3 regions of the Acidovorax sp. T1 genome follow, and region 2 is predicted to be linked to each of the others. Evidence: predicted binding sites of a transcription regulator. Region 2 holds the regulator's gene; each other region holds the start of a gene.

Evidence for each region. The regulator FNR, encoded in region 2, switches genes on or off when oxygen is low (the NO sensors DNR and NnrR bind a similar motif). The targets are predictions, from matches to a motif close to TTGATNNNNATCAA.
Region 1: CCX87_RS01755 (hemerythrin domain-containing protein) is a predicted target of FNR. The motif match lies at 4,334-4,347, and genes of this name have one in related genera.
Region 3: ubiU (ubiquinone anaerobic biosynthesis protein UbiU) is a predicted target of FNR. The motif match lies at 2,399-2,412, and genes of this name have one in related genera.

The regions. Positions count from the first base shown of each region.
Region 1 is NZ_CP021648.1:368,737-378,362, forward strand. Features, by position in the region: gene maiA (maleylacetoacetate isomerase) at 1-306, opposite strand, end outside; gene CCX87_RS01735 (fumarylacetoacetate hydrolase family protein) at 318-1,022, opposite strand; gene CCX87_RS01740 (cupin domain-containing protein) at 1,060-2,139, opposite strand; gene CCX87_RS01745 (FAD-dependent monooxygenase) at 2,169-3,344, opposite strand; gene CCX87_RS01750 (MarR family winged helix-turn-helix transcriptional regulator) at 3,448-3,966, shown strand; gene CCX87_RS01755 (hemerythrin domain-containing protein) at 4,443-4,997, shown strand; gene CCX87_RS01760 (helix-turn-helix domain-containing protein) at 5,092-5,604, opposite strand; gene istB (IS21-like element helper ATPase IstB) at 5,682-6,446, opposite strand; partial or broken gene istA (IS21 family transposase) at 6,493-8,070, opposite strand; gene CCX87_RS21530 (sigma-54-dependent Fis family transcriptional regulator) at 8,154-9,530, opposite strand.
Region 2 is NZ_CP021648.1:2,477,822-2,487,447, reverse strand. Features, by position in the region: gene ccoN (cytochrome-c oxidase, cbb3-type subunit I) at 1-1,433, shown strand, start outside; gene ccoO (cytochrome-c oxidase, cbb3-type subunit II) at 1,452-2,084, shown strand; gene CCX87_RS11640 (cbb3-type cytochrome oxidase subunit 3) at 2,097-2,234, shown strand; gene ccoP (cytochrome-c oxidase, cbb3-type subunit III) at 2,259-3,173, shown strand; gene ccoG (cytochrome c oxidase accessory protein CcoG) at 3,240-4,685, shown strand; gene CCX87_RS11625 (FixH family protein) at 4,761-5,033, shown strand; gene CCX87_RS11620 (hypothetical protein) at 5,093-5,386, shown strand; gene fnr (fumarate/nitrate reduction transcriptional regulator Fnr) at 5,410-6,132, opposite strand; gene hemN (oxygen-independent coproporphyrinogen III oxidase) at 6,322-7,704, shown strand; gene CCX87_RS11605 (sulfite exporter TauE/SafE family protein) at 7,735-8,472, shown strand; gene CCX87_RS11600 (HD-GYP domain-containing protein) at 8,660-9,626, shown strand, end outside.
Region 3 is NZ_CP021648.1:4,059,578-4,069,203, reverse strand. Features, by position in the region: gene CCX87_RS18865 (ABC transporter substrate-binding protein) at 1-669, opposite strand, end outside; gene CCX87_RS18860 (TauD/TfdA dioxygenase family protein) at 754-1,674, opposite strand; partial or broken gene CCX87_RS18855 (MFS transporter) at 1,822-2,212, opposite strand; gene ubiU (ubiquinone anaerobic biosynthesis protein UbiU) at 2,491-3,534, shown strand; gene CCX87_RS18845 (U32 family peptidase) at 3,716-4,639, shown strand; gene ubiT (ubiquinone anaerobic biosynthesis accessory factor UbiT) at 4,685-5,200, shown strand; gene CCX87_RS18835 (putative zinc-binding protein) at 5,203-5,607, shown strand; gene CCX87_RS18830 (UbiX family flavin prenyltransferase) at 5,600-6,196, shown strand; gene ubiD (4-hydroxy-3-polyprenylbenzoate decarboxylase) at 6,263-7,750, shown strand; gene CCX87_RS18820 (long-chain-fatty-acid--CoA ligase) at 7,969-9,603, shown strand.

The sequences.
Region 1 (9,626 bases), 2.0 Mb from region 2:
GGCGATCTGGGCGGCGATGGCACGCACCCAGCCACGATCGGCCGCGCTGGAAGGCAGGAGCGGCGTGTCGGGGTATTGCTCTTCGAGGTACTCCATGATCGCGAGCGACTGGGTCAACCGTGTGTCGCCGTCCTCCAGTGTGGGCACCAGGCGCTCGGGGTTGAGGGCGCCATAGGCGTCGCCATGCTGCTCGCCGCCGCCGCGTGTGAGGTGAACCGGCAGGCTGTCATAAGGCAGACCCTTGAGGTTGAGTGCGATGCGAACGCGGTACGCGGCCGAGCTGCGGAAATAGCCATGAAGCTGCACGGTTCGATTCCTCAGTCGATTCGCACCGACAGCGGTGTGAGGCCGTCGATCTTCACGACCAGCGTCTGGCCAGCGGTGACGGCGCCCACGCCTTCGGGGGTGCCAGTGAAGATCAGGTCGCCGGGCTGCAGGGTGAAGAGCGTGGACAGGTTCGCGATGACCTCGTCCACCGACCAGATCAGATGTCCGATGGTCGACTGCTGGCGAACAGCGCCATTCACTTCGAGCACGATGCTCGCTTGGTTCACGCCGGCCGCGTCGGCGCGGCGGGTGATGGGGGCGATCGGCGCAGAGAAGTCGAAGGCCTTGCCCACTTCCCAGGGACGGCCCTTTTCGCGCGCAGCCATCTGCAGGTCGCGCCGCGTCATGTCCAGGCCCACGGCATAGCCGTAGACGTGTTCTGCTGCGTCCTGGGCGGCGATGTCGCGGCCGCCCTTGCCGATGGCCACCACCAGCTCGGCCTCGTAGTGGTAGTTCTGCGTCAGCGGTGGGTAGGGGATGGTCGCAGTGCTGCCCGCAGCCACCGGCACGATGGAGGCATCGTCGTTGGGCTTGCAGAAGAAGAAGGGCGGCTCACGGTCGGGGTCGAAGCCCATCTCGCGTGCATGCGCCGCGTAGTTGCGGCCCACGCAGTAGACCCGGCGTACCGGGAAGAGGTCGGAGGTGCCGGCAATGGGGACGCCGACGATGGGCATGGGGGTGATGGCGAAAGACATGTGGTCTGGCAAGAAAAGTGAGTTCGAAATGGAAATATCAGCGTCCGGCGGGGTGAGAACCGACCGACGTCGATGCCGCGCTGTCCCGGACCTCGTAGACGCCCAGCTTTCTGTGCAGTGGCGACTCGTCGGCGATGAACAGGAACGCGGGTTCGGTGGCGGACAGGTTGCGCAGGACAACCTCGCTGTAGCCGGGGGCGCAGCAGGTGTCGGCCTGGGCCAGCGCGAACACGGCATCCAGCACGCTCACCTCGGCGGAGCCCTCGATCTGATGGAACACCATCGCTGGCGAGCGGGCAGGCAGTTGCAGTGTCTGGCCCGGGCGCAGCATCAGCGCGTAGAAACCCAGGAGGTTCTCGGCGTCACGGCCGGTTTCCGGGTTCACGTACGTCACTTGCACGCAGTCGAGGCCGGGCTGGTCCTGGGCGAGAGACAGTAGCGCGTTTCGCGTGTTTTCCCAGGGGTAGCGCAGCAGCGGATAGGGCTTGTCCGAGCGCACGAAATTGGACGTGGGCACCACGCCGGCATGGCTCCAGGACTTGTCGCCCTGTCCGTCGAGAACCTCTTGCCTGGGGCCGTTGATGTGGTAGCTCGCTTCCATGTAATAGACCAGAGGCAGGTCCAGCACGTCCAGCCACACCACCGGTTGGTCGCCGTCGTGGCCGTGCTCGTGCCACATGCCGGTCGGGGTGAGGATCAGGTCGCCGCGGCTCATCGGGCATTTCTCGCCGTCAACCGTCGTGTAGGCGCCTTCACCCTCGACGACCATGCGCACCGCGTTGGGTGTGTGGCGGTGCGAGGGTGCCCATTCGCCTGGCATGAGCAGTTGCATGCCCAGGTAGATGGCCGCGCTGGCCTGCATCTTTTCGAGGCCGTGCCCGGGGTTGGCCAGCACGAGCACGCGTCGCTCGGCCTTCTCGATGGGCGTGAGTTCACCGGCCTTGAGCAGCAAGGGGCGCAACTGCGCATAAGGCCAGCAGGTCGGCCGGGTGTTGCGCGTGGGAATCTTGGGAGGCAGCACCCCCCGCAGGCTGGGCCACAGAGGCACCAGGTTCTGGGTTGTCAAGGCATCGCGGTAGTCCTGCGGCAGGTCTTCGAGGCGTCCAAGTTCTTGCATTTCTTGCTCCAGTGGGATATGGCGGCGGCTTATTCCAGGGGAACCGTCAGCGGGTCGTAGGGATAGAGCCAGTTGTTGCGGGAGGCTGCGATGTTGCGGTCGCGGAACGCCTGGCGCATCTCGTTCGCATCGGCGATGTGGTACAGGTCGGCCATCTCGGTCGATTCGTTGACGACCCGGGCAGCGCGGGGCGCGCGGTGCTGCTCATAGACGCGCAGGGCCTCGGCAAGCGGTTTGCCCAGATCCAGGGCTCGGGCCAGGACGGCGGCATCCTCGATCGCCATGGCCGCGCCCTGGGCCATGTACGGTAGGGTCGGGTGTACTGCGTCGCCCAGCAGCGTGACGCGCGGCGTGCTCCAGGTCAGCACTGGCTTGCGGTTGTTCAGTGCCCACCGAAAGCACTGGTCCCGGTCGACATGCTCGATGGCCGCCCGAACGATGGGATGCCAGCCGGCGTAGTCCTGGTCGAGCTCGCTCCAGGGCTGACGGGCAGTCCAGGACTCTTCTTCCCAGGGACGCTCGACGCAGCCGACGAAATTCAGCAACTTGCCGGCGCGCATGTAGTACATCACCGCGTGGTTCTTCGGACCGCACCAGATCGAGGAGACGACGGGAGGACGCAGGTTCTCGGGAATACGCTCGGTGGGAATGCTGAGACGCCAGGCAACCTGGCCCGTGAACACCGGCGGCTCGGCGTCTACGACGTGCTGGCGTACCACCGATTTGATGCCGTCCGCGCCCACCAGCAGATCGGAACGCGCTGTCGATCCATCGCTGAAGAGAACCTCGGCATGGTCGCCCGTCTCGCGGACTTCCTGGGCGCGCACGCCCAGCCGCACGGCTTGCGGGTCCAGCGCCTTGACCGCGTCCAGCAGGGCCGCGTGCAGGTCGACTCGATGGATCTGGTAGTACGGCGTGCCGTGCGCGGCTTCATGCGCTGGACCGAGCTTGATTTCGTGCAGCAGCTCACCGTCGTCGAAACGGCGGAATTCAAAGGACGCGGGCTTGACGCCCAGGGTTTCCAGGGTGGGCTTGAGTCCGAGGTCGTAGAGCACTTTGACCGCGTTGGCGCTCATCTGCACCGCTGCACCGACCTCGCCGAGTTCCGGTGCCTGCTCGAACACGCGCACACGATGCCCGTGCCGGATCAGGCTCGCGGCGGCAGCCAATCCGCCGATGCCGGCACCGATCAACGTGATTTCCATAGTTGCTCCTTAATAGCTTTGCAATATGACAGTTGGTTAGTACACTAACAAGACGCGCATGCTAGTCTGTCATGTGATTAGTTAACTATCAGTGTTAACCCTTATGACATCCGATTCCATGCTGGCTCCGCAGGACCAGATCTATCAGCGCCCAGGTTTTCTGCTGCGGCGAGCTCATCAACTGTCTGTCGGGTTGTTTGAGCAGTACTGCAGGGAATTCAATCTCACCCCGCCCCAGTACGGCATCCTCTGCGTGCTTTCCTATGCGAAAGACATCGACCAAGTCACGCTTTCGAAAGCGCTCGGCCACGACAAGGTGACGACCTTGCACATCGTCAGAGTGTTGGAAGCGAGGGGATTGCTGACTCGCGTGCCGTGTCCTTCTGGTCGACGCCGGATGACGCTCTGTCTGACCGACGAGGGACGTTCCTTGCGTGAGCGGGCAGCAGCAGGGGCCGCTCGAGCGTATGAGCGGTTGATGTCGCCCCTTGATCCGACCGCGCAGGCTCAATTGTTGGGTTTGCTCGAGCGGCTCTGCGATGACTTGGAGCACAGTGCCCGCGCTTCGATGGTCAAACTGATTCCTCCGGGGGCTGCGGCCTCGGGTGTGGACGGACCGTGATTCTGAAGTCCAGTTAGCAAAGCATAGGTACCGACACGGCGCCTCTGATAAGGGTCATTCACGAATTTAGGATTCTTGAAGCCCTGTGATCGACTGGTCGGTCGATCTATCAGGAACTCTGGGGGCGGCCTCCGCCGCCTCAGTTCGTGCAGTGTGTCGTGCACCGTCGTTCCGTCGCATGTGTGTTGGTGATGCTGGTCTGGACGAAGCCTACAAAGTCCGTCTCGCCCCCGGTGATTGGGGGCGCAGACGATGAGATGTTCCTCTTTGGCGCGACCGGCTCGAGCGTCACGAACAAATGGGGCGATCCCTTTCGCACGTATTCGTAGTCCCGCTCGACCGACGCGCTGGCCTTGTCTGTCGGTTTTTGATTCAGATCAAAAATGGTTGTTAAAGCGACTATGTGCAGACCGAATGTGCCTAGAGTGATCCCTGTGGCGCTGTGCCACAGACGCCCACATTTCCTGGAGCACACAATGACTGAAACCCTGGCCCCCACCGCCGATGTCTCGCCCCTGGGCAACTTCTCGCACTGCCACGCTGGCATCATTTCGCACCTCAACACCTTCGGTGAGTTGTCTGCCTTGCTGGAGCCCGCGGCCCGTGCCCGCCTGATCGCGCGCGAGACGCTGACCTTCTTCCGCGGCGCTGTGTTCGATCACCACAAGGAAGAGGAAAAAGACCTGTTCCCCGCAGTGCTGCGGCATGCCGTGCCAGGCGCTGAACGCGCGGAGGTGCAGGCCATGGTGGAAAGGCTGACGGCCGAGCACCGCCGCATCGAGGAGCTTTGGCTCGACCTGGAGCCGCAGTTGGAGAAAGTCGCTAAGGGAGCCGACGTGAAGTTCGACAGCGCCGCCGCACAGGAACTGGTGGGCCGTTACCAGGCGCACGCCCGCTTCGAGGAAGACCGCCTGCTGCCGCTGGCCCAGCAAATCCTCGGGCGCCACAGCGCCGACTTGGCTGAGCTGGGCTTGGCGCTGCATACCCGCCATGTGGTGATGGCGGCGCGTCGCGGGCTCAGGGGGTCATGAGGTTGGCAACCATCCCGTTGATTGCTCGCCGCCCGTAGCCTCGACTGGTCGATGCACCACGCTGAAACTGCGTAGGCGAAAGAAGTGGGTCGGCCTAGTTGGCGCCGCCGTCGATCTTCTTGTGACGGTAGTCCATCTGTGCTCTCGATATGCCGAGCAGACCCGCTGCGCGCGTGATGTTTCCGCCGGCCTGCCGGATGGCCGCGCGCACGAGCGCGTCCTCCATTTCAGGCAGACGCCCCTTGCCTTGCTGAACCAGCAGTTCAGCGAGCGCGGGCACAGAGGTGGCGGTCCCTTCATTGCGCAGGGAAACGGCTGATGGGTCCGTGTCGATTTCAGTGTTCGTGGCGAGTTGACCCATGTGGCCAATGCCGAAGAAGCTGGGTGACGTCAACGTGTCGTCGGCGTTCGACAGGTGATGGATGTCGAGCAACTCGTCGCCCTGGATCATGATCACGCCACGCTCCAACACGTTCTCCAGTTCCCGGACATTGCCTGGCCAGCCGTGGTGAATGAGGGCCTGCATGGCGCGGGCCGCAATGCCCGTCGGGTTTCTTCCGTGGCGCTTGGAGAAACGTGTCAGCAGGGCGTCTGTGAGCAGCGGAATGTCGTCTCGGCCCCGATGGCCAGGTCAAATTCCCCCACCCTTGGCCACCCCAAATTCCCCCAGGCAGGACGGTCGGATTATGACGACTCGGGTGTGATGGCGATGCGTGCAGCGGCCTCCTTGAGGCGGTAGCTCTTGCCCTCGAACTCCAGCATCGCGCAGCGGTGCATGAGGCGATCCAGGATGGTGCTGGCCATGGTGGCGTCGCCGAGGTATTTGCCCCAGTCCTGCACCACGCGGTTGGACGTGATGAGAACAGCGCGGCGCAGCTTGTAGCGCTGGTGCACGATGGCCTGTAGGACTTCAGCGGCATGCTCGCTGATGCGTCTGGCCAGGAACAGGTCATCGAGGACGAGCAGGTCCGGCGCGACCCAGTCCTTGAGCAGCTCGGTGCGCTCTGCCGTAGTGGCCAGCGCGTAACGGGCGAACTCGGTGTCGGCTTCCAGGTAACGCACGTCATAGCCCTGCAGCGTGGCCTGGTAGGCCACGGCCTTGGCCACATGGCTCTTGCCGGTGCCCGGCTTGCCGATGATCAGCGCGTTGGCCCCCTCGCCGATGAACTTCAGGGTGTGCAACTCGAAGCAGGCGCTGCGCGGCAGCTTCGGGTTGAAACGCCAGTCGAAGTCAGCCAGCGAGGGGCGCTCATCCAGACCCGAGCGCTTGAAGCGGCGCTCGGTCAGGCGAGAGCGCCGGCGGTCCAGCTCGTCTTGCAGCATGGCGGCGAAGGTCTCCAGGAAAGGCTGCTGGGCGGCCTGGGCCTGCATCACGCGGGTGGACAGGGTCTCGGCGATGCCGGACAGGCGCAGCTCGCGCAGCGCGCGTTCGATCTCGATCATGTTCATGGCTGAACTCCCGGTGCGTTGGTGGTGTTGTGGTGGTGGTGGTGGTGGTGGTGGTGGTGTTTGCCGTGGCGGCGGCGAGCGCGAAGAGATCGCTGTACTCCTCAGCGTCTCGGATGAGCTCATGCTGCTGCGTCAGCGCGTGGGCACCGGCGGCGGGTGCTTCGCCGCAGGTAGCCTCGATGGCCGCCATCGCCTGGGCAAAGAGGGCTTCGGTCAGCGCCAGCACGCGCTTGTAGCTGTAGACCCCTTGCTCCAGGGCCTGGGCGCAGGCGGCATTGATGCAGTGCGCCGGGTAACGGCGCATGAGTCCCACAATGCCCCAGAGCTTGCGCTGCCCGACACGACCCTCGATGGCAAAGAGCAGCTCACACAGCCGGCTGGCGTGCTCACCAATCTCGCCGGCCTGACGCAGGATCAGGCGGGTCTCGCGAGACGGATTGAACACCCGCTCCTCCATGGGCAGAATCACCGTGCCGGGACGCTCGGCCTTGGCGTGGGTGCGCAGCAAGGCACGGGTGTGCATGTCACGAATCTCGATGCGCTGGGCGTAGATGCGCACCAACACCTTGGAGCCGATGTTCGCCGGGCGAGCGGCGTAGCTGCTGTGATCCACCCGCACACAGCTGTCGTCGCAGACGGTGCGCACCGCCTCGTCGAAATACTGCATTCCCAGCACTGGCAGGGGTTTGAGGTGGCTGCGCTCTTCCTCGAACATGGCCTGCACCTGGCGTCGCTCGGTGCCGTGGATGCGCTTGGATGCCCAGCTCTTCTCCCAGTGCGCCAGGAACTCGTTCTGGGCCTCGATGGACTCAAAGCGCCGGCCCTTCAAGGCCGTGGCCTGGGTATGGCCGATGGCATGCTCCACCGTGCCCTTGCGGTTGGGGTCTCGCACCCGCGCCGGGTCGGCCACCACGCCGTAGTGCGCCAGGGCGGCGGCGTACACCGGGTTGAGATCGGGCTCGTACAGGTCGGGCTTGAGGACGCCTTCCTTCAGATTGTCCAGCACCACGTACTGGGGGCAGCCCCCGAAGTACCGCAGGGCCCGCTCGTGCAGCTCGGCCCAGATCTGCTGGCTGGACTTCCAGACCACGCACCGGAAACTGGCACGGGAATACCGCAAGGTGGCCACGAACAGGCGGGGCTTGCGGTACCGGTCGCTGCCGGGCACGCGGGTGGGCGCGCCCTCGCCGTAGTCCACCTGCATCTCCTCGCCGGGCAGGAAGGACAGGCGATCGAACTGCTCGGGCTCCTTGTGCCGCAACTTTGCACAGAAGCGTTTGACCGAGTTGTACTGGCCATCAAAGCCGTGCTGGTCGACCAGGTCCTGGTAGATGGCCGTGGCGTTTCGCTTCAGCCGCAGCTGGGCTTCGATGAACTCGCGCCAGGGTTCGCACAGGGAGGTGGCCACCGGCCCAGGAGCCGGTGGCCAGGGTGGGGGAATTTGACCTGCCGAGCCGGTGGCCACCCCGGGGGAATTTGACTGCAGTTGCTCCAGCCAGCGCTGGTGGTAGCTCCTGACCGTCTTGCGGTCGATGCCCGTGATGCGGGCGATCTCGCGTTGCGATGTGTTGCGCTCCAGCAGTGTCTCTATGGTGGCGCGTTGGTTGGACTTCAAGACATTCACTCCTTGGCCTTCCCTCGGGGAAGACTGGATCAATGTCCTGCCAACAGGTGCCGACGACGCCGGCGTTAAACCCCTATCCCCGATCAGTTCAGGTGGGGGAGTTTGAGGTGGCCATAGACGGGGGAATTTGGGTGGCCATCAGGGTCTCGGCGCTCGCGCAACGGCGGCACGACAATGGGGAACACGTTCAAGCGGAAGTACAGGTCCTCTCTAAACTTTCCGTCCCGTACGGCCTGCTTCAAGTCCTCGTTGGTGGCGGCGATCACCCGCACGTTGGCCGAGATGGTCTGGTTGCTGCCCAGGCGTTCCATCTCGCCGTTCTGTAGCACGCGCAGCAGCTTCCCCTGCGCGGTCATGCTGAGCGTGCCGATCTCGTCGAGAAACAGGGTGCCGCCATCTGCCGCTTCGAACCGCCCGGGACGGGAGTGCGAAGCCCCTGAGAACGCCCCACGCTCCACGCCGAAAAGCTCGGACTCGACCAACTGCTCTGGGATGGCGGCGCAGTTGACTTCGACGAAGTGCGCCTTGGCGCGCCCGCTTCGGCGATGCACCTCCCGTGCAATCAGGCTCTTGCCAACGCCACTCTCGCCCAGTAGCAAGACCGTCGCCTGAGTCGGCGCGACCCGGTCGATCTTGTGCTGCAGCACACAGAAGGCGGCCGACACGCCGACGAACACCGAGTCCGAAGCGCCTTGTGCAGCAGCAGGTCTGGGCCAGGGGGTGACGTTCATGTCGCTTGGATCGAGCCGCATGCTCAACGGCACATGCTCATGAGGAAGTGGAGATGGCTCTGGCAGCATGAAGCGCAGATCGTCTGCCGCGTCTTCCCACTGCTGTACAGGCTTGGCGACGATCCTGCAACGCGCTGCTCCCGACGCCCGGCACTCGACCTCGCGCACGAGGATGGTCCTGCCCGCACATTGGCTGAGATAGCCAGAGCAATACCCCACGGCGTTCCAGCACACCGCGTGCGACCCCACGCCGAACTTGGCAATGTGCATCTCTGCTTCAAGCGAGTCCTTCCAGATGGCTTCACCGCAGTAGTCATCGCTGTGCAAGTCTCCGACGAACATGCCCTGGCCGCTGTGCTCGGGCAAGACATAGCCCTGAAGCGCATGCAGCATGCCGCCCGTTCTCACCACGTCATGCCATGAGGCGTTGGGACCCGCGGCCTTCAACGTGTCTTCGGCATCGCGCTGACCCGCCTCGTAGTAGACGCGGCTGAGCAACACGCGTGCCATGTCCATTCCGAGGGCGTTGATCAACTCTTTTCGCAGAGACGAGAACGTTTCTGCTTGGAGCAGCACGGCTCGGTGGCTGCCCATCCAGATCCTGCCCTCGTCCGGCGAGAAACGCAGGCTCGTGGCGAGTTCTCGAAGCTGGGGCAACTTCATGTCAACGACCGCATCCGGCCCTTCGATGCTGGTCTTACTGGTTGGCTGACTCGCTGTGACGCTCAAGGGGTGCCTCGCAAGTTTGTCGGCTGACGGTGACATCAGTCAGGAAATTTTCATGAATTTCGGAGGCCGGCAGGGCTGGTTTCATGAAATTCTAAA
Region 2 (9,626 bases):
CTCCAAAAACAATGGCTGTGCACTACAGCGATACGGTGGTGCGACAGTTTTCTATCATGGCCGTGGTGTGGGGGGTGGTTGGCATGCTGGTGGGCGTCATCATCGCCGCCCAGCTGGCTTGGCCAGAGCTCAATTTCGGCATTCCCTGGCTGAGCTACGGGCGCTTGCGCCCGCTGCACACCAACGCGGTGATCTTTGCGTTCGGTGGTTGCGGGCTGTTTGCCACCAGCTACTACGTGGTGCAGCGCACCTGCCAGACGCGCCTGTTCGCGCCCTCGCTGGCCGCGTTCACGTTCTGGGCCTGGCAACTGGTCATCGTGGCGGCGGCCATCAGCCTGCCCCTGGGCTACACCCAGGGCAAGGAATACGCCGAGCTGGAATGGCCGATTGACATCCTGATTGCCGTCACCTGGGTGTCCTATGCCATCGTGTTTTTTGGCACCGTGGGCACGCGCAAGGTCAAGCACATCTATGTGGCCAACTGGTTCTTCGGGGCCTTCATCCTGGCGGTGGCCTTGCTGCACATCGTCAACAGCGCAGCCATTCCGGCCGGCTTCATGAAGAGCTATTCGGCCTACGCGGGTGTTCAGGATGCCATGGTGCAATGGTGGTACGGCCACAATGCCGTGGGCTTTTTCCTCACCACGGGCTTCCTGGGCATGATGTATTACTTCATTCCCAAGCAGGCGGGCCGTCCGGTGTACAGCTACCGCCTGTCCATCGTCCACTTCTGGGCACTGATCTTCACCTACATGTGGGCCGGCCCACACCACCTGCACTACACCGCGCTGCCCGACTGGACGCAATCGGTGGGCATGGTGTTCTCGCTCATCCTGCTGGCCCCCAGCTGGGGCGGCATGATCAACGGGATCATGACCTTGTCGGGCGCATGGCACAAGCTGCGTGACGACCCCATCCTGCGCTTCCTGATCGTGTCGCTGTCGTTCTACGGCATGTCCACGTTCGAAGGCCCGATGATGTCCATCAAGACCGTCAATGCCCTGAGCCACTACACCGACTGGACGGTGGGCCATGTGCACTCCGGCGCCCTGGGCTGGGTGGGCCTGATCACCATGGGTTCGCTCTACTACCTGGTTCCCCGCCTGTTTGGCCGGGAAAAGATGCATTCCATCAAGGCCATTGAGCTGCACTTCTGGATGGCCACCATCGGCATCGTGCTGTACATCGCCGCCATGTGGATTGCCGGCGTGATGCAGGGCCTGATGTGGCGAGCCATCAATGCGGACGGCACCTTGACCTATACCTTCGTGGAAAGCGTCAAGGCCACTTATCCGTTCTATGTGATCCGTGTGGCCGGTGGTCTGCTGTATCTGGGCGGCATGATCGTCATGGCCTGGAATGTGTGGGCCACCGCTATTTCGGGGCGTTCGGTCAAGGTGGCGATTCCCGCCGTGAACGCTGCCCACGCCTGAGCCCCAAGGAGCCTATTCATGTCTGACAACAACCAAAATGCTTCTGGCGGCTTCACCCACGAGAAGGTGGAAACCAACAACTTTCTGATGATCGTGCTGATTTTGCTGGTGATCGCCATTGGCGGCCTGGTGGAAATCGTGCCCCTGTTCTTCCAGAAATCTACGACCGAGGCGGTCAAGGGCGTGGAGCCCTATAGCTCCATGCAATTGGTGGGCCGCGACATCTATATCCGCGAGGGTTGCTACAACTGCCACTCGCAGATGATCCGTCCGTTCCGCGCCGAAACCCTGCGCTATGGCCACTACTCGGTGGCTGGCGAGTTTGTCTATGACCACCCCTTCCAGTGGGGCAGCAAGCGCACGGGCCCTGATCTGCATCGCGTGGGTGGCAAGTACAGCGATGAATGGCATCGCATCCACCTGAACAATCCGCGTGACGTGGTGCCCGAGTCCAACATGCCCGCGTATCCATGGCTGGAGAAGAACGCCATTGATCCGGCCGATGTGGCTCCGCGCATGAAGGCCTTGCGGACCGTGGGCGTGCCCTATACCGACGAGCAGATCGCAGCGTCTGCCGCCGACGTCAAGGGCAAGACCGAAATGGATGCCCTGGTTGCGTACCTTCAAGTCATGGGCCGCGCGCTCAAATAAAGGAGATTGGCCATGGACATCACGACCATGCGCATCGTCGCCACCTTGGCATCGATGGCCTGCTTTATTGGCATCTGGCTCTGGGCCTACAGGGGCCGCAACAAGTCCCGGTTTGATGAGGCAGCCCGCCTGCCCTTCGAGCAAGATTGACCTTCACCAGAACGAGAACACCCCATGAGTGACTTCACCAGCAATTTCTGGTCGGTCTTTGTGACCACGCTGACCCTGGTCGGCATCATCGCCTGCGGCATCCTGCTTTGGATGGCGGGCCGCAAGAAAGTGAAGGCCACGGCCGACAACACCACAGGCCACGTCTGGGACGAGGATCTGGTCGAAATGAACAACCCTCTGCCACGCTGGTGGGTGTGGCTGTTTGTCATCACCATCGTCTTCGGCCTGGGTTATCTGGCTGCCTACCCCGGCCTTGGCACCTTCACGGGCAAGCTGAACTGGACGCAACTCGGTGAATACGAGGCCGAAATGGCCAAGGCCAAGACGGAAATCGAGCCCCTGTATGCACGCTTTGCTTCGATGAAGCCGGAAGATGTGGCGGTGGACCCCCAGGCCCATGCCATTGGCGAGCGCCTGTTCATGAACAACTGCGCCCAGTGCCACGGTTCGGATGCGCGCGGCAGCAAGGGTTTCCCCAACCTGGCCGACAACGACTGGCTGCATGGCGGCACGCCCGAGAAAATCCGCGAGACCCTGGAGAAGGGGCGGATCGGCAACATGCCTCCCATGGCTGCCGCAGTGGGTTCGCCGGAAGATGTGCGCAATCTGTCGCATTACGTGCTGAGTCTGTCGGGCAGTCCGCATGATTCTTTGCGGGCATCGCTGGGCAAGTCCAAGTTCGTCTCATGCGCCGCCTGCCATGGCATGGACGGCAAGGGCAATCAGGCCTTGGGCGCCCCCAACCTCACGGACGACATCTGGTTGCACGGCTGGGGCGAAGCTGCCATTGCAGCCATGATCAATAGCGGCAAGGTCAACCAGATGCCAGCGCAAGCCGACAAGCTGACCGATGCGCAGATCGGCGTGCTCGCATCGTACGTATGGGGCTTGTCCAACAAGCCCGTAGCAGCCCGCTGAAATCAGGGCGGCCCCGACCTTGGTGGGGCCGCCCGATATGTTTTTTCTGCTCTTACGGCCCGCACCATGACATCACCTGACAGGCCACTGCGCAAGGTCATCCCCATCGCGGCGGCTACACCCGAGCCATCGGCAGAGGGTGAATTCGTTTCCCTCTACGAGGCGCAAAAGAAGATTTACCCGCGATCGATCAGCGGGTACTTTGCGCGCTGGCGCTGGGTCATGGTGTTTCTCACGCAGCTTGTTTTTTATGGGTTGCCGTGGCTTGAGTGGGGCCAGCGCCAGATGGTGCTGTTTGATCTGGGGGCCCGCCGGTTCTATATTTTTGGACTGGTCCTTTACCCGCAGGATTTCATTTACCTGACGGGGTTGCTGATCATTTCGGCGCTCTCGCTGTTTCTGTTCACGGCGGTGGCCGGTCGCTTGTGGTGCGGATTTGCGTGTCCACAAACGGTCTACACCGAGATGTTCATGTGGATAGAGCACAAGATCGAGGGTGATCGCAGTGCGCGTCTGCGACTGGATGCGAGTCCCTGGACTTTCGAGAAGATCCGCAAGAAGTTCCTGAAGCAAACCGTGTGGGTGACAGTGTCCGTTTGGACGGGATTCACCTTTGTGGGTTACTTCGTGCCGATCCGGGAACTGGGTCCCGAGTTGCTGGCTTTTTCCGGCGGCTGGCAGATTTTCTGGGTGGTTTTCTATGGCTTGGCCACCTATGGCAACGCGGGCTTTCTGCGGGAGCAGGTGTGCAAATACATGTGCCCCTATGCGCGGTTCCAGAGCGCAATGTTCGATCGCGATACGCTGATCGTGACCTACGATGAAGCCCGAGGCGAGCCGCGTGGTCCCCGGGTCAAGACGGTGGATTACAAGGCCAAGGGCCTGGGCGACTGCATCGACTGCACGCTGTGTGTGCAGGTATGTCCGGTGGGCATCGACATCCGCAAGGGTTTGCAATATGAGTGCATCGGCTGCGGCCTGTGCGTGGATGCGTGCAACACCGTCATGGACAAGATGAACTACCCCAAGGGGTTGATACGGTATTCGACCCAGAATGGTGTGCTCAATCGCTGGAGCCAATCGCAAATCCTGCGGCATGTCTTGCGCCCCCGCGTGCTCATTTACACCGCGGTTCTGGTGGCCTTGTGCGTGGGCATGCTGGCCAGCTTGACAACGCGCACCCCCCTGAAAGTGGATATCGTGCGTGACCGTGCCGCCTTGTCCCGCATTGTTGCCGGGGGTAAGCTGGAAAATGTCTATCGGCTGCAAATCATGAATGCCACCGAGGCCGCGCAGCGCTATCGCATTTCAGCGAACGGGCTGGAGGGCCTTGAAGTGGCCTCTGAGCAGGAGGTCGACATTGGCGCCGCAGAATCCCGCTGGGTGGCCGTGCGACTCCAGATTCCTTATGGATCGGCGGCTCCTGGTTCCCATGCGATTCATTTCGATATTTCGGCACTGGAAGGCGGTGGCAAAGTGACCGAAAAATCCATTTTCCTGGTGCCGCGTTAAATGCAGGTCACTGCAGGTCACTGCAGGTTCCGTGGTGTCTTGTGATCTGTATTGCTGACAAGCTGAGGAGGTTTTATGTCATCCAGCCCCGTTGTTGCTTCTGAACCGCAGCCTTGGTGGAAGTTTGGTCATGTCTGGCTGGTGATTGCCGGGCCGGTCATTGTGGTGATTGCCGGATTCGTCACGTTGTGGCTCGCCGTCAGTCGGCCGGACCCTGTCGTTGAGGAAGACTATTACCGCAAGGGAATGGAGATCAACCAGACGCTGGCGCAGCCTGAAAAAAGCCTGGCCCCGGCACTCAAGGCCCGCAACCACGCGGCGACACCTGCCGGGGACCAACCTCGCTGAGATTCAATGCCAGCCTGGTGGATGCACATCACTTCAGAAAAATCTTAGGAGACAAGACGATGTGGAAACAACGCTTGATGTGGATTGCATGGCCTGCCTTTCTGGTGGCGGGCATTCTGGAAATGCTGGTTTTTGCCATGGTGGATCCGCAGGATCTGCATTGGTTTGGCCAGCCATTGACGCTGTCGCGCCAGGGCGTTTATACCCTTGCGTTCTTTGTCTTCTGGATTGTTACCATGCTTGCCAGTGCGCTGACGACACTGCTGTCCATGTCATCCTTTGAACTCAACCGCTGCCCGGTGCCCCCAGAGGCACGGCCGGACGATTGCCACAAGGTTTCATCGTGCCCGTAAGGGGGCACATTTCTGTATGACGATCAGTGGCAGGCCTGCTGATTGTTGACGATGCGCCTGAGGGCCTCGGTATCCAGAATGCGGACATGGCGCTGTTTGACTTCCACGGTGCCGTCCTCCACAAATTTCGAGAACGTGCGGCTCACGGTTTCCAGTTTGAGTCCCAGGTAACTGCCAATTTCTTCCCGCGTCATCCGCAATACCAGCTCGGATTGCGAGAACCCACGGGCGTGCAGGCGTTGCACCAGATTGAGAAGGAACGCAGCGAGGCGTTCTTCCGCGCGCATGCTGCCGAGCAAAAGCATTACACCGTGCTCGCGAACGATTTCGCGGCTCATGATCTTGTGAACATGGTGTTGCAGGGCATTGACTTCACGCGACAGTTCTTCGATGCGATCGAAGGGCATGACGCACACTTCGGCGTCTTCGAGGGCGATGGCATCGCAGGTGTGGTGATCGTTGACGATGCCGTCGAGCCCGATGATTTCACCGGCCATCTGAAAACCCGTGACCTGGTCACGCCCGTCTTCAGTGGCGACGCAGGTCTTGAAAAAACCGGTGCGAATGGCATAAAGAGAGGTGAATGACTCTCCATTGCGAAAGAGGGTGCCGCCACGCTTGATTTTTCGTCGCACAGCCACGATGTCATCAATGCGTTGCAACTGCTGGTCGTTCAAACCCACGGGCATGCACAGCTCTCGCAGGTTGCAGTTGGAGCAGGCGACTTTGATGGTTTGCGGATTCATGGACACTGGAACCTGGTTGGGCCGGGATAGTTGGCTGATGTCTGTTGGGACGCAATTGTCCCGCGCTGCGACCCGGTGGCTGATATGAATCAAATTGTCACCGCTGCGTCCCTTCGTGCTCTTGATTAAGGTCAAGGACGTCGATTGAAGGGTACGGCACAGTACTGGTGCACGCAAGGATATTTTCCCATGACCGCTGTTTCACCAGAACTTCTGCGCCGTTTTGACGTGCCAGGGCCTCGTTATACCTCCTATCCCACCGCGGACCGGTTTGTGGAGGCGTTTGGGCACGAAGACTACGTGCTGGCGCTCTCGCAGCGCCGGGTGGGTACCACGGCCATGGCACTGCCACTGTCCCTGTACGTCCACATTCCGTTTTGCGAATCGCTGTGTTACTACTGCGCATGCAACAAGATCATCACCAAGCACCATGACCGTGCCGATGTGTATTTGCGCTACCTCAGCCGCGAGATCGATCTGCACACAGCCCACTGCGGCACCGGGCAGGTGGTCAGTCAGCTGCACCTGGGTGGCGGCACGCCCACTTTTCTCTCGGATGACGGACTGCGGCAACTCATGGCAACGTTGCGGCGCAGCTTCACGTTCGCGCCGGGTGGTGAGTATTCCATCGAGGTCGATCCCCGCACTGTCACCGCGGAGCGCCTGGCGGTGCTGGCGGAGCTGGGATTTAACCGGCTGAGCTTCGGCGTGCAGGATTTCGATGCCGAGGTTCAGAAGGCGGTGCACCGCATCCAGCCGGCAGAGCAGGTGTTTGCGCTGGTGGAGGCATCTCGCGCTTTGGGCTTTGAGTCGGTGAATGTGGATCTGATCTACGGACTGCCGCGCCAGACGCCCGAGTCGTTCGACCGCACGTTGGCGCAGGTGGCGCAATTGCGCCCCGACCGGATCGCCCTGTATGCCTATGCCCATCTGCCCGACCGCTTCAAGCCCCAGAGACGCATCATTTCGACGGAGCTCCCCGCCGCATCCGCCAAGGTGACCATGCTGTCGCGCTCGCTCGATGCCTTCATGGACGCAGGTTATGTGTACGTGGGCATGGACCACTTTGCCCTGCCTACCGACGCCCTGGCTGTTGCCAAGCGGCAGGGGCGATTGCACCGCAACTTTCAGGGTTACAGCACACAGCCCGACTGCGATCTCATTGCCCTGGGTGTGTCAGCGATCGGCAGGGTGGGGGCCACCTATAGTCAGAACGCCAAGTCGCTGGAGGAGTATTACGACCATCTGGACCAGGGACGTTTGCCGGTGGTGCGAGGATTGGCACTGAACCGCGACGACCTGGTGCGCAGGGCGGTCATCATGGCGCTCATGTGCCAGGGCGAAGTGCAGTTCGAGCCCATGGAGCAGGCGTGGCTCATTGATTTTCGGACGTATTTCGCGCCGGAGCTGGAGCAACTGGAGACCATGGCCGAGCAAGGCCTTGTCGTGCTGGATTCCGAGGGCGTCAAGGTGACGCCCATGGGCTGGTTTTTTGTGCGCGGCATCGCGATGGTGTTTGACCGCTATTTGCAGGCTGACCGCAATCGGGCGAGGTTTTCGCGCATCATCTAGGGTGACCAATCCAACGGAGTATCAGGTTTCATGCTTGCGCCACTCGCCGTAACGGCCTTGATCATGGGGCTCGCCGGAGGGCCCCATTGCTTGGCCATGTGCTCTGCACCTTGTGGTGCGCTTGTGGGTCCAGGGGCGACGTGTTCGATCACCAGTGATGCCGGGGACCTCACCGCTCGGCCGGTGCAGTGGCATCCCCGGGGCGCGCTGCCGCACCGCTTGCTAGCGTTCCACCTCGGGCGCCTGTCGGGTTATGCGGGGGCGGGTGCCTTGGCGGCGCTGGCCATGGACAGCCTGGCTTGGCTGACGCAGCAAACCATGGCCCTAAGTCCGGTATGGACCCTGATGCATGTTGCGGTCATGGCATGGGGCCTGATGATGATGGTGCAGGCGCGCCAGCCTGCTTGGGTGGAGCAGGCCGGACGCACAGCCTGGCGCCGCGTGCAACCCCTTGTCCGTGCACCGGGCGGGCTGATGGTGGCGGGGGTGCTTTGGGCGCTTATGCCCTGCGGATTGCTTTACTCTGCGTTACTGGTTGCAGCGCTCAGCGGGGGCGCGCTGCAGGGCGCTGCCACCATGGCGCTGTTTGGTGTGGGCAGTGGCCTGTGGCTGGTGGGCGGCCCCTGGGTATGGGGCAAGTTGCGTTCACACCTCAATGCCGTGCGGGCGAGTTGGGGAACGCGTCTGGCGGGCGCATTGCTGGTGGGGGTTGCAGGCTGGGCGTTGTGGATGGACCTGGTCTACAAACCCTCGCTCTGGTGCCGGTAGTCGATAGTTTCCAGGCATGAGCGGAGTAGCGCTGGGCAGCAGTCGCAGGTTCTTTCGTCTGTTTTGTGGCGCAGTGTTGCCCGACAGTGCAGCTTTTTGGCTGCGAGTTGCGGGATGGATGGCGAAATGGTGATAATTGCTGTAACCATTGGTGGAATTCATATCACCATGTTTCGCCTCTTATGTCGTGAATTCCTCCCTCTTCATTGATACCAGCCAGCTTCGTGTCGGCATGTACGTTCAGCTCGATTTGGGCTGGATGCGTCATCCGTTCCCGGTGAGCCGCTTTCGCATCGCGTCTACAGACCAGATTGCCACGATCAGGGAGCTGGGCCTCACAGAGGTTCGTTACTTCCCCCAGAAAAGCGATCCGGAAGTGTATGCGCTGGATGCGCTCCCCGGCAACGCGCCCGACACCCTTGACGCGGATTCGGTCGCAGACGCCGTGGCGCACATTTCCGCTGGCGTGGATTCCGTTGCGGCACAGAACCGTGCCCACCTGCAGTTTCAGAACCGGGTGCTGGCCGCGTGCAACCAGCGCTTCGGGAGCGCCACGCGGCAATACCAGGCGGTGGAGCGTACGGTTGCTGTTCAACCCGGCTTGGCTCGCACCCAGTGCGAGGCGGTGGTGTCGGATTGCCTGAGGGAATTGCTGGAGAACGGCGACTCCGTGATCCGTCTCCTGTCAGAAGGCGTGGGCGAGAGCAGCGCACTGCATCCTGTGAACGTGATGGTCATCAGCCTCTTGCTGGGCAAGGCACTGGGCATGAAAAGCCTGGACCTGCACGAACTCGGTGTCGCTGCGCTGCTGCACGATCTGGGCAAGCTCAAGGTGCCTACCACCGGCTTCATGCCGGCCGAGCGGCAGCGTTATGAGTCCCACGTAGGGCAGTCAGTCGCCTTCGCGCAATTGATGGGCTTGTCTGATGCGGTCCTGACAGCGATTGCGCAGCACCATGAAATGGCAGACGGTAGCGGATTTCCCCTGCATCTCGTGGGCGAGGATATGCAACGTTCGGGCCAGATATTAGCCTTGGTTAACCACTACGACCGGATGTGCAACCCCGCGGCAGGTGTGGATGCCTTGACGCCCCACGAAGCCCTGTCGGTGATGTTTGCCCAGCTCAAATCCCGCTTTGATCCGGTGGTGCTGG
Region 3 (9,626 bases), 1.6 Mb from region 2:
GGCCAGGGCCTGGTCCTGGAACGGCGGGTTGCCGAAATGGGCGTTGATCTCGGTGCCGCCCTTGATGATGGCGGCGGTGGCGTCCGGGTGCGGCACGGCCACCTGCAGCTTGTCGAGGCGGTTGTATTCCTTCTCGCCCCAAAGCTTGGCCGAGGCCAGTTGCAGCACGCGCGACTGCACTGAAACGCCGACGGCCGGCAGCGCAATGCGGTCCTTGTCGGTGAAGTCGGCAATGGTCTTCACGGCCGGGTTGTTGCTGACCAGGTAATAGGGGAAATTGCCCAGCGAAGCCACGCCCTTGACGTTCTGCTTGCCCTTGGTGCGGTCCCACAGGGTGAACAGAGGGCCCACGCCGGCGCCGGCAATGTCGATGTTGCCCGACAGCAGCGCATCGTTCACCGCCGAGCCGCCCGACAGCTTGAGGAAGTCCACCTTGATGTCCACCCCGGCTGCCTTGCCGTGTTTTTCAATCAGCTTTTGTTCCTGCGCCACGTTGAGCAGCAGATAGACGATGCCGAACTGCTGGGCAATGCGCAACTGGCCTTCGGCGGCATGCGCCGGGGCCGACAAGCCCAGGCCCGCCGTGAGCAGGCCCGCAGCAGTGAGCACGGCGGCCGTCTTGCGGCCCAAGGTGCGGCGGGTGAAAAGGCGGCGGGTGGGGTGGGTCATGGCAGGGCTTTCGGTGGAATAAAAGTAAAAAATGCCTATGGCGCTTATGGGATAAGCGCTAGCAGCTATAAAAAATGAAGTGCCTCAGAAAGGCAGATCGCCTTCGATGGTGGTGCGATAGAGCTTGCGGCGTTCGGTGTCGGGGGTGCCGGTGGCCAGGTGCAGCACCGAGCGGTTGTCCCAGAACACCAGGTCATGCGGCTGCCAGCGGTGGCGATAGACGAATGCGGGCTTTACGCTGGCGGCAAACAGCTGGGCCAGCAGGTCGCGGCTTTCGTCTTCGGGCAGGCCCACGATGCGCGTGGTGAAGTGCTCGCTGACAAACAGCGCCTTGCGCGCGGTTTCGGGGTGGGTGCGCACCACGGGGTGCACGGCAGGCTTGACCTCATCGATCTGCGCCTGTGTCAGCGCGGGGCGCCAGGGGCTCTTTGCGCGCAGCTCGTCGTAGCGGGCCAGGTAGCTGTGCTCGGCCTGCAACGGGGCGATGGTTTTCTTCAGTGCCTCGGGCAAGGCGTCGTAGGCCGCGTGCTGGTCGGCAAACAAGGTGTCGCCGCCCACGGCAGGCAGTTCCTGGGCGTGCAGCAGCGAACCCAGGCTGGGCACGACCTTGTACGACAGGTCGGAGTGCCAGAAATGGCCCGCATCCCCCAGGCCGATGGGCTGGCCGTTTTCCTTGATGTTGGAGACCACCAGGATCTCGGGGTGGCCCGCGAGCTGGAAGTTCTTCAGTACATGGATCTGCAGCGGCCCAAAGCGGCGGCTGAAGTCGATGTGCTGGCGCGGCGTGATGCGCTGGTTGCGAAACACCAACACATGGTGGTGCAGGTGCGCCTGGTGCAGGCGCGCAAAGTCATCGGCGGTCAGCGCTTGCGCCAGATCGAGCCCCAGCACCTCGGCCCCCAGCGGGCCGGCCGCATCGGCGACGGGGCGGATTTCAAAGGTTTGCGATGCGGGGGTGGCAGCCACCGGGGTGGCGGCATCACCAGCGGACAGAACAGCAGACATGGGCGACTTTTCACGACACCGGCGCCAAACCGGGGCCGCCGATGCGGCCCGGGCGGGTCAGTGCGAATGAAGTCTAGGGAAGGCGCCCGGCGGTGAAAACCACGTTTTTCGCGCTTGCAAATGACAAAAACAAATATCGATGGCGGTCTAGGGCGTTGACGCCACCCGCGCCCGGCGCTGACGCAATGCCAGCCACAGCAAGGCCGCGCCGGTGACCGCAATGGGCGCCAGCGGGCCATGTTTGAGAAGCGTCCAGCCCTGGGTGGTGACCAGCACGCCCGAGAACAGCGAGCTCACGGCCAGCGTGGCAAACACGCAGAAGTTGATGGCCGCCTGGGCGCGGTCTTTTTCTTCAGGGCGGTAGGCCGTCACGGCCAGCGCCGTGCTGCCGGTGAACAGAAAATTCCAGCCCACCCCCAGCATGAACAGCGCAATGCCGAAGTGGTGCAAGTCCACCCCCAACAGCGCGACGGCCACGCAGGCCAAGGTTCAGCAGCACGCCCGCCCCCATGATGGGCAGCTCGCACCAGCGCTTGATGGCGATGAAGACCACGTTGTTGGTCAGCAAAAGGCCCTGGCACAAGGCCAGCAGCCAGAGGTTTTTGTTCATGGCGGTAGGGCGTTGGGGAGAGGGGTGACGGGGCGCATGAACGCGATGCCAGTGGCCCGAAGGCATGGCCTGCGTCAAAGCCCGACTGTATTCGTCTGGAATTGTGCCCTGCAGTTGACGAAGATCAGCCGCCGCACGGTTCCACATCGCTAAGGTGCCGCCAGTGCCGTGGCTCCACGCCCGGAGCCGGCTATTGATTGCTTGTGATGGAATCCTTGAACCCGATTGCGGCGCCCCCTGCGGCGCCTGCCCTTGAACTGGTCTGCCCCGCCGGCAGCCTGCCCGCCCTGAAGGCTGCGGTGGACAACGGTGCCAACTGCGTCTATCTGGGTCTGCGCGACGCCACCAACGCGCGCAACTTTGCCGGACTGAACTTTGACGAGGCGGCTATCGCCAACGGCATCCGCTACGCGCATGAGCGCGGCTGCAAAGTCTTCATGGCGCTCAACACCTACCCGCAGGCGTCCGACCCCGCACCCTGGCGCAGCGCCATGGACAAGGCGGTGGATCTGGGTGTGGACGCCGTCATTCTGGCCGACCCCGGGCTCATGCACTACGCGGCGCAGCGCCATCCCCAGCTGCGCCTGCACCTGTCGGTGCAAGGCTCGGCCACCAACTACGAGGCCATCAACTTCTACCGCGAGCAGTTCGGCATCGTGCGGGCCGTGCTGCCGCGCGTGCTGTCGATGGAGCAGGTGCGCCAGGTCATCGACAAGACCGCGGTGGAGATCGAGGTGTTCGGCTTCGGCAGCCTGTGCGTGATGGTCGAGGGGCGCTGTGCCCTGTCTTCGTACGTGACGGGCGAATCTCCCAACACGCATGGCGTGTGCTCGCCGCCCAAGGCCGTGCGCTGGCAGGAGACGCCGCAGGGCCGAGAGTCGCGCCTGAATGGTGTCTTGATCGACCGCTACGCGCCCGGCGAAAACGCCGGCTATCCCACCCTGTGCAAGGGGCGGTTCGATGTGGGCGACGACGAAAACTACTACGCCATCGAAGAGCCCACCAGCCTCAACACACTGGAGCTGCTGCCCCAGTTGCTCAAGATCGGCGTGCGCGCCATCAAGATCGAAGGCCGCCAGCGCAGCCCGGCCTATGTGGCGCAGGTCACCAGGGTCTGGCGCGAGGCTGTGGACCAGTGCCTGGCCAACCCCCACCGCTACGCCACCAAAACGACCTGGATGGCCAGCCTCGACCAGGTGGCCGAGGGCCAGCAGCACACGCTGGGCGCCTACCACCGCCCCTGGAAGTGATGAGACAACCCCCTGAGCCGCTGCGCGGCTTCCCCCTTCTCTCTACGCGCTTCGCGCTAGGGGAAGGGGGACGACGCCAGCGCGGCGGGGCGGCCCTTGCGCGGCGTCCGCTGGCCTGGGGCGCGCCAGTTTTATGCCGAGTGGGCTGCGCACAACGCCCTGAAAAATGGAGAGCACCGTGATGAAACTATCCCTGGGTCCGCTGCTGTACTACTGGCCGCGCGAAGATATCTTTGCTTTCTACGAGGCCATGGCCGCCACGCCGCTCGATGTGGTGTATCTGGGCGAGACGGTGTGCTCGCGCCGCCACGAACTGCGCCTGACCGACTGGCTGGACATCGCCCGCATGCTGCAGGACGCCGGCAAGCAGGCCGTGCTGTCCACGCAGGTGCTGATCGAGTCGGGCTCGGACGTGAGCGTGCTGCACAAGATCGCTGACAACGCGGACTTCACCGTCGAGGCCAACGACATGGGCGCGGTGCGCTGCCTGTCGGGCCAACCGACAAGTCGGCCCTTTGTGGCGGGCCCGCACCTCAACCTGTACAACGCACCCTCGCTGCAATGGATGGCGCAGCTGGGCGCCAGCCGCTGGGTGATGCCGCTGGAGATGGCGCAGGATGCGCTGGCCGCCATGCTGGTGAATCGCCCTGCGGGCCTGGAAACGGAAGTGTTCGCCTACGGGCGCATGCCGCTGGCCTACTCGGCGCGCTGCTTCACGGCGCGCCACTGCAACCTGCCCAAAGACGACTGCCGCTTCAGCTGCCTGGAGCATCCCGACGGCCTGACGCTGCGCACCCGCGAGAGCGAGGACTTCCTCGTGCTCAACGGCACGCAGACGCAATCGGCCCGGGTCTACAACCTGGCCAACGAGCTGGCCGCGATGCGCACCATGGGCGTGGACCTGGTGCGGCTGAGCCCGCAGTCGCAGCACATGGTGCAGATCATTGCGCTGTTCGATGAAGCCCGGCGCCTGGCGCAGCCTGGCGGCGCAGACTTTGTGCTGCGCATGCAGCCTTTCATGCCCGACCAGCCCTGCAACGGTTACTGGTTCGGTCGTCCTGGTCTGGAGCAGGGGCACGCCGGTGCCACCGCACCCGGCCTCTGATTGACATCGTGCTTTTCTACCTGGCCCGCGTGCCACCCCCACACCATGGCTGCTTCTTCTGATTCTTTGGTTCCCTCACCGGTGGGGGCCTTGCTGTCGCGCCTGCCCGCCTACCCCGGCTCGCTGCTGCTGGTGACGGCGCTCAACCTGGCATTGGCCCGGCATCTGCCCGCCGATGTGGGGCAGCTGATGCTGCACAAGAAAATGCACGTGCAGGTTCGCGATGCGCGCCTGGTGTTCGACTTTGCCTGGACAGGCCAGCGCTTTGCGCCCCGCGCCCCGCTGGTTGCCCCTGAGGTCGCCGATCTGACGCTGAGCGCCACCGCCCACGACTTTTTGCTGCTGGCCCAGCGCCAGCAAGACCCCGACACGCTGTTTTTCAACCGCCGCCTGTCGATGGAGGGCGATACCGAGCTGGGCCTGGTGGTGAAGAACGCGCTCGATGCCATCGAGCTGCCCGTGCTGGACCCGCGCCAGTGGGTGCCGTTGCTGTCACCGCGCCAGGTGCTGGGCCACCTCCGGCAGCGCCTCGACTCCGCTTCGCACACCACAGGAGGATGACCATGGCCGCCGATCCGAACCACCCCCTCGTCTATTCCTGCTCGGGCTGCTCCAGCGCCGCGCAGCTGGCCAACCACGTGGCGCTGCAGCTCGATCGGCGCGGCGTGGCCGAGATGTCGTGCATCGCCGGTGTGGGCGGCGATGTGCCGCACCTCATGAAAACCGTGCGCTCGGGCCGGCCCATCATCGCGCTCGACGGCTGCCCGCTGGTGTGCGTGAAAAGTACGCTGGCGCGCCACGGCATTGCGCCCGACCGGCATTACCAGTTGCAGCAATACGGCGTGAAAAAGCGCACGCACGAAGACTTCGACCCGGTGCAGGCCGCGCTGGTGCTGGAGCAGGTCGAGGCCGACCAGCAGGCGCAGCCCTTGGCTCGCTCTGTCGCCGTGGAACCCTCGCATGGCTGATGTTGCCCACACCCGCCGCATCATCGTCGCCATCTCGGGCGCCAGCGGCGCCGTGTATGGCGCGCGCCTGCTGCAGGTGCTGCAGGGCCAGAGCGGCATCGAGACGCACCTGGTTGTCTCGGACGTGGGCTGGCGCAACCTGCAGCACGAGCTGGACATGGACCGCCCCGCCGTCGAGGCCCTGGCGCACCGCGTGCACGACCTGCACAACGTGGGCGCGGCCATTGCGAGCGGTTCGTTCCAGTGCCATGCGATGGTGGTGGCGCCGTGCTCCATGCGCACGCTGGCCGCCATTGCGCATGGCCTGGCCGACAACCTGCTCACGCGTGCGGCCGACGTGGCCCTCAAGGAGCGCCGCCGCTTGGTGCTGATGGTGCGCGAGTCGCCGCTGCACCTTACACACCTGCGCAACATGGTGGCCGTGACCGAGATGGGCGGCATCATCTGCCCGCCGCTGCCCGCCTTCTACCTGCGCCCGCAAACGGTGGGCGAAGTGGTGGACTACAGCGTGGCCCGCGTGCTCGACCTCATCGACGTGCCCCACGACCTGGCGCCTCGGTGGCAGGGTCTGGCACCAGATACTCCTTAATTGATAGCTGCTAGCGCTTGATGGATAAGCGCTAGAGGCCGATTTCATTCAAATTCTGGACCTGACATGGCCTATAGCGACCTGCGCGACTTCATGGCCCAGCTCGAAGCCACGGGCGAGCTGCGCCGCGTGGCGGAGCCCGTATCGCCCCACCTGGAGATGACCGCGCTCAGCGACCGCGTGCTGCCCGCCAGCGGCCCGGCGCTGCTGTTCACCCAGCCCACGGGCCACCGCATGCCGGTGCTGACCAACCTGTTTGGCACGACAGCCCGCGTGGCCCGCGCCATGGGCGTGCCCGACCTGCGCGGCGTGCGCGCCCTGGGCACCTTGCTCGCCACGCTGAAGGAGCCCGAGGCGCCGAAAGGCTTCAAAGACATGCTGGGCATGGGCCAGCTGCTCAAGACCCTGTGGAACATGGCGCCGTACACCGTGGCGCGCGGCGCGCCCTGCCAGCAGGAGGTGTGGGAAGGCCCCGATGTCGATCTGGCCCGCCTGCCCGTGCAGCACTGCTGGCCGGGCGACGTGGCCCCGCTCATCACCTGGGGCCTGACCATCACGCGCGGGCCGCGCAAGGCGCGGCAAAACCTGGGCATCTACCGCCAGCAGGTGGTCGGGCGCAACCAGGTCATCGTGCGCTGGCTGGCGCACCGGGGCGGCGCGTTGGACTTTGCCGACCACTGCGCCGCACACCCCGGCCAGCCCTACCCCGTGGCCGTGGCGCTGGGGGCCGACCCGGCCACGCTGCTCGGTGCCGTCACGCCCGTGCCCGATGCCTTGAGCGAATACCAGTTTGCCGGCCTGCTGCGCGGCGCGCGTACCGAGGTGGTTGCGGCCTTGGGCGTGCCCCTGCAAGTGCCCGCCACGGCAGAGATCGTGCTCGAAGGCCACATCCAGCCCGACGCCAACCACGCGAGCGGCTGGCAGCACGCGCTGGAAGGGCCGTATGGCGACCACACCGGCTACTACAACGAATGCGCCGAGTTCCCCGTGCTCACCATCGACCGCATCACGCAGCGCCGGGACGCGATCTACCACAGCACCTACACCGGCAAGCCGCCCGACGAGCCCGCCGTGCTGGGCCTGGCGATGAACGAGCTGTTCATCCCGCTGCTGCAAAAGCAGTTCCCCGAGATCGTGGACTTCTACCTGCCGCCCGAAGGCTGCAGCTACCGAATGGCGGTGGTCAGCATCCGCAAGGCCTACGCGGGCCACGCGCGGCGCGTGATGATGGGCGTGTGGAGCCACCTGCGCCAGTTCATGTACACCAAGTTCATCGTGGTGGTGGATGCGGATGTGGACGTGCGCAATTGGAAAGACGTGATCTGGGCCATCACCACCCGCATGGACCCGGCGCGCGACACGCTGCTGGTGGAGCACACCCCCATCGACTACCTGGACTTCGCCTCACCCGTGAGCGGCCTGGGCAGCAAGATGGGGATGGATGCCACGAACAAGTGGCCCGGCGAAACCCAGCGCGAGTGGGGCCGCCCCATGGCCATGGACGCTGCCGTGCAGGCGCGCATGGACGCGCTCTTCGCAGCGCTCGGTTTTTAGCGCGCCAAGGCCGTAGGCCCTGCGTCAACGCGGCATTCCGGTCATTCTGCGCGGGCCAAGGCGCACCACGGGGGCGGCTCTCACCCCAGTCGCGCAGAAGACAAGCGCGCCCCGCGTTGTTTGCGACGATGCGCCAGCCCCGGCATAGAGGGCCCTGCACCGGCACCCCCACGGATGCCGCGATGCAGCACCGCGCACACCACAAGGAGACAAAAGCAATGCAGCAGCCCGGCAGCATGATGGACCGGCCATTACTGGTTTCGGCCATCCTCGAGCATGGCGAGAACCAATACGGCGACCAGCAGATCGTCTCGCGCGACACCGATGGCAGCCTGCACCGCTACCGCTTTGCCGACATGGCGCGGCGCGCCCGGCAGCTCGCCAACGCACTGCAGGCGCTGGGGCTGCGCCCCGGCAGCGTGGTGGGCTCGCTGGCCTGGAACAACCACCGCCACCTGGAGGCGTATTACGCCGTGTCCGGCAGCGGCATGGTCATGCACACCTGCAACCCGCGCCTGCACCCCGAGCAGCTGGCCTACATCGTCAACCACGCCGACGACGAGGTGGTGCTGTTCGACACCACCTTTGCGCCGCTGGTGCGCGCCATTGCTGCGTCGTGCCCCCGCGTGCGGCACTGGGTGGCCCTGTGCGATGCCGGTGCGCTGGGCGCCATCGACCTGCAGGGGGTGCCCGGAGTCGAGGCCTATGAGACGCTGGTGGCCCGCCAGGGCGACACCTTTGCCTGGCCCGAATGCGATGAAAAGACTGGCGCGGCGCTGTGCTACACGTCGGGCACCACCGGCAACCCCAAGGGCGTGTTGTATTCGCACCGGGCGCTGGTGCTCAGCGCCCTGTCGGCCTGCATGCCGGGCGTGCTCAGCATCAGCGCGCAGGAGACCATCCTGCCCGTGGTGCCCATGTTCCACATCAACGCGTGGTGCCTGCCCTATGCAGCCCTGATTGGCGGCGCCAAGCTGGTGCTGCCCGGCCCGCGCCTGGACGCCGCCAGCCTGTACGAGCTGATGGAAACCGAGCGCGTCACCGTCAGCGCGGGTGTGCCCACGATCTGGATGGGCCTGATCCAGCATGTGGAGCAGCACCAGCTGCGCTTTAGCACCATGCGACGCACGGGCGTGGGCGGCTCGGCCATGCCCAAGGCGCTGATCGCCAAGTTCAACGACGTGTACGACGTGGACGTGCGCCACGGCTGGGGCATGACCGAGACCACGGCCATCGCCACCATGAGCACGCTGGGCGCGGGTGATGCCGAGCTGCCGCCCGAGGACCGCCACGCGCTGATCGCCAAGCAGGGCAAGTCGGTGTTCGGCATCGAACTCAAGCTGGTGGATGAAAACGGCGCCAGCCTTCCACGTGACGGCGTTGCACAGGGCGAGCTGATGGTGCGCGGCCAATGGATCGTGGACCGGTACCACAAGGCCGAGCGCTCGGCGCTGGCCGATGGCTGGTTCCCCACGGGCGACATCGCCACCATCAGTCCGCAAGGCGTGGTGCAGATCCGCGACCGCACCAAGGACGTGATCAAGTCCGGCGGTGAGTGGATCAGCTCCATTGATCTGGAGAACGCCGCCGTGGCCCACCCCGCAGTGGCCATGGCGGCCGTCATCGGCGTCAAGCACCCCCGGTGGGACGAACGCCCTCTGCTCTTCATCGTGCGCAAGCCGGGCCAGCCGGTGGACAAAGCGCAGATCCTGGACTTTCTCGCGCAGCGTGTCGCCAAGTGGTGGCTGCCCGACGACGTGCTGTTTGTGGACAGCCTGCCGCTGGGCGGCACCGGCAAGGTCCAGAAAAACGAGCTGCGGCAACGCCATGGCTCGGTGTTCAGCGGTTGTTGAAGAATGCCCTGCGTTGTTGGCAG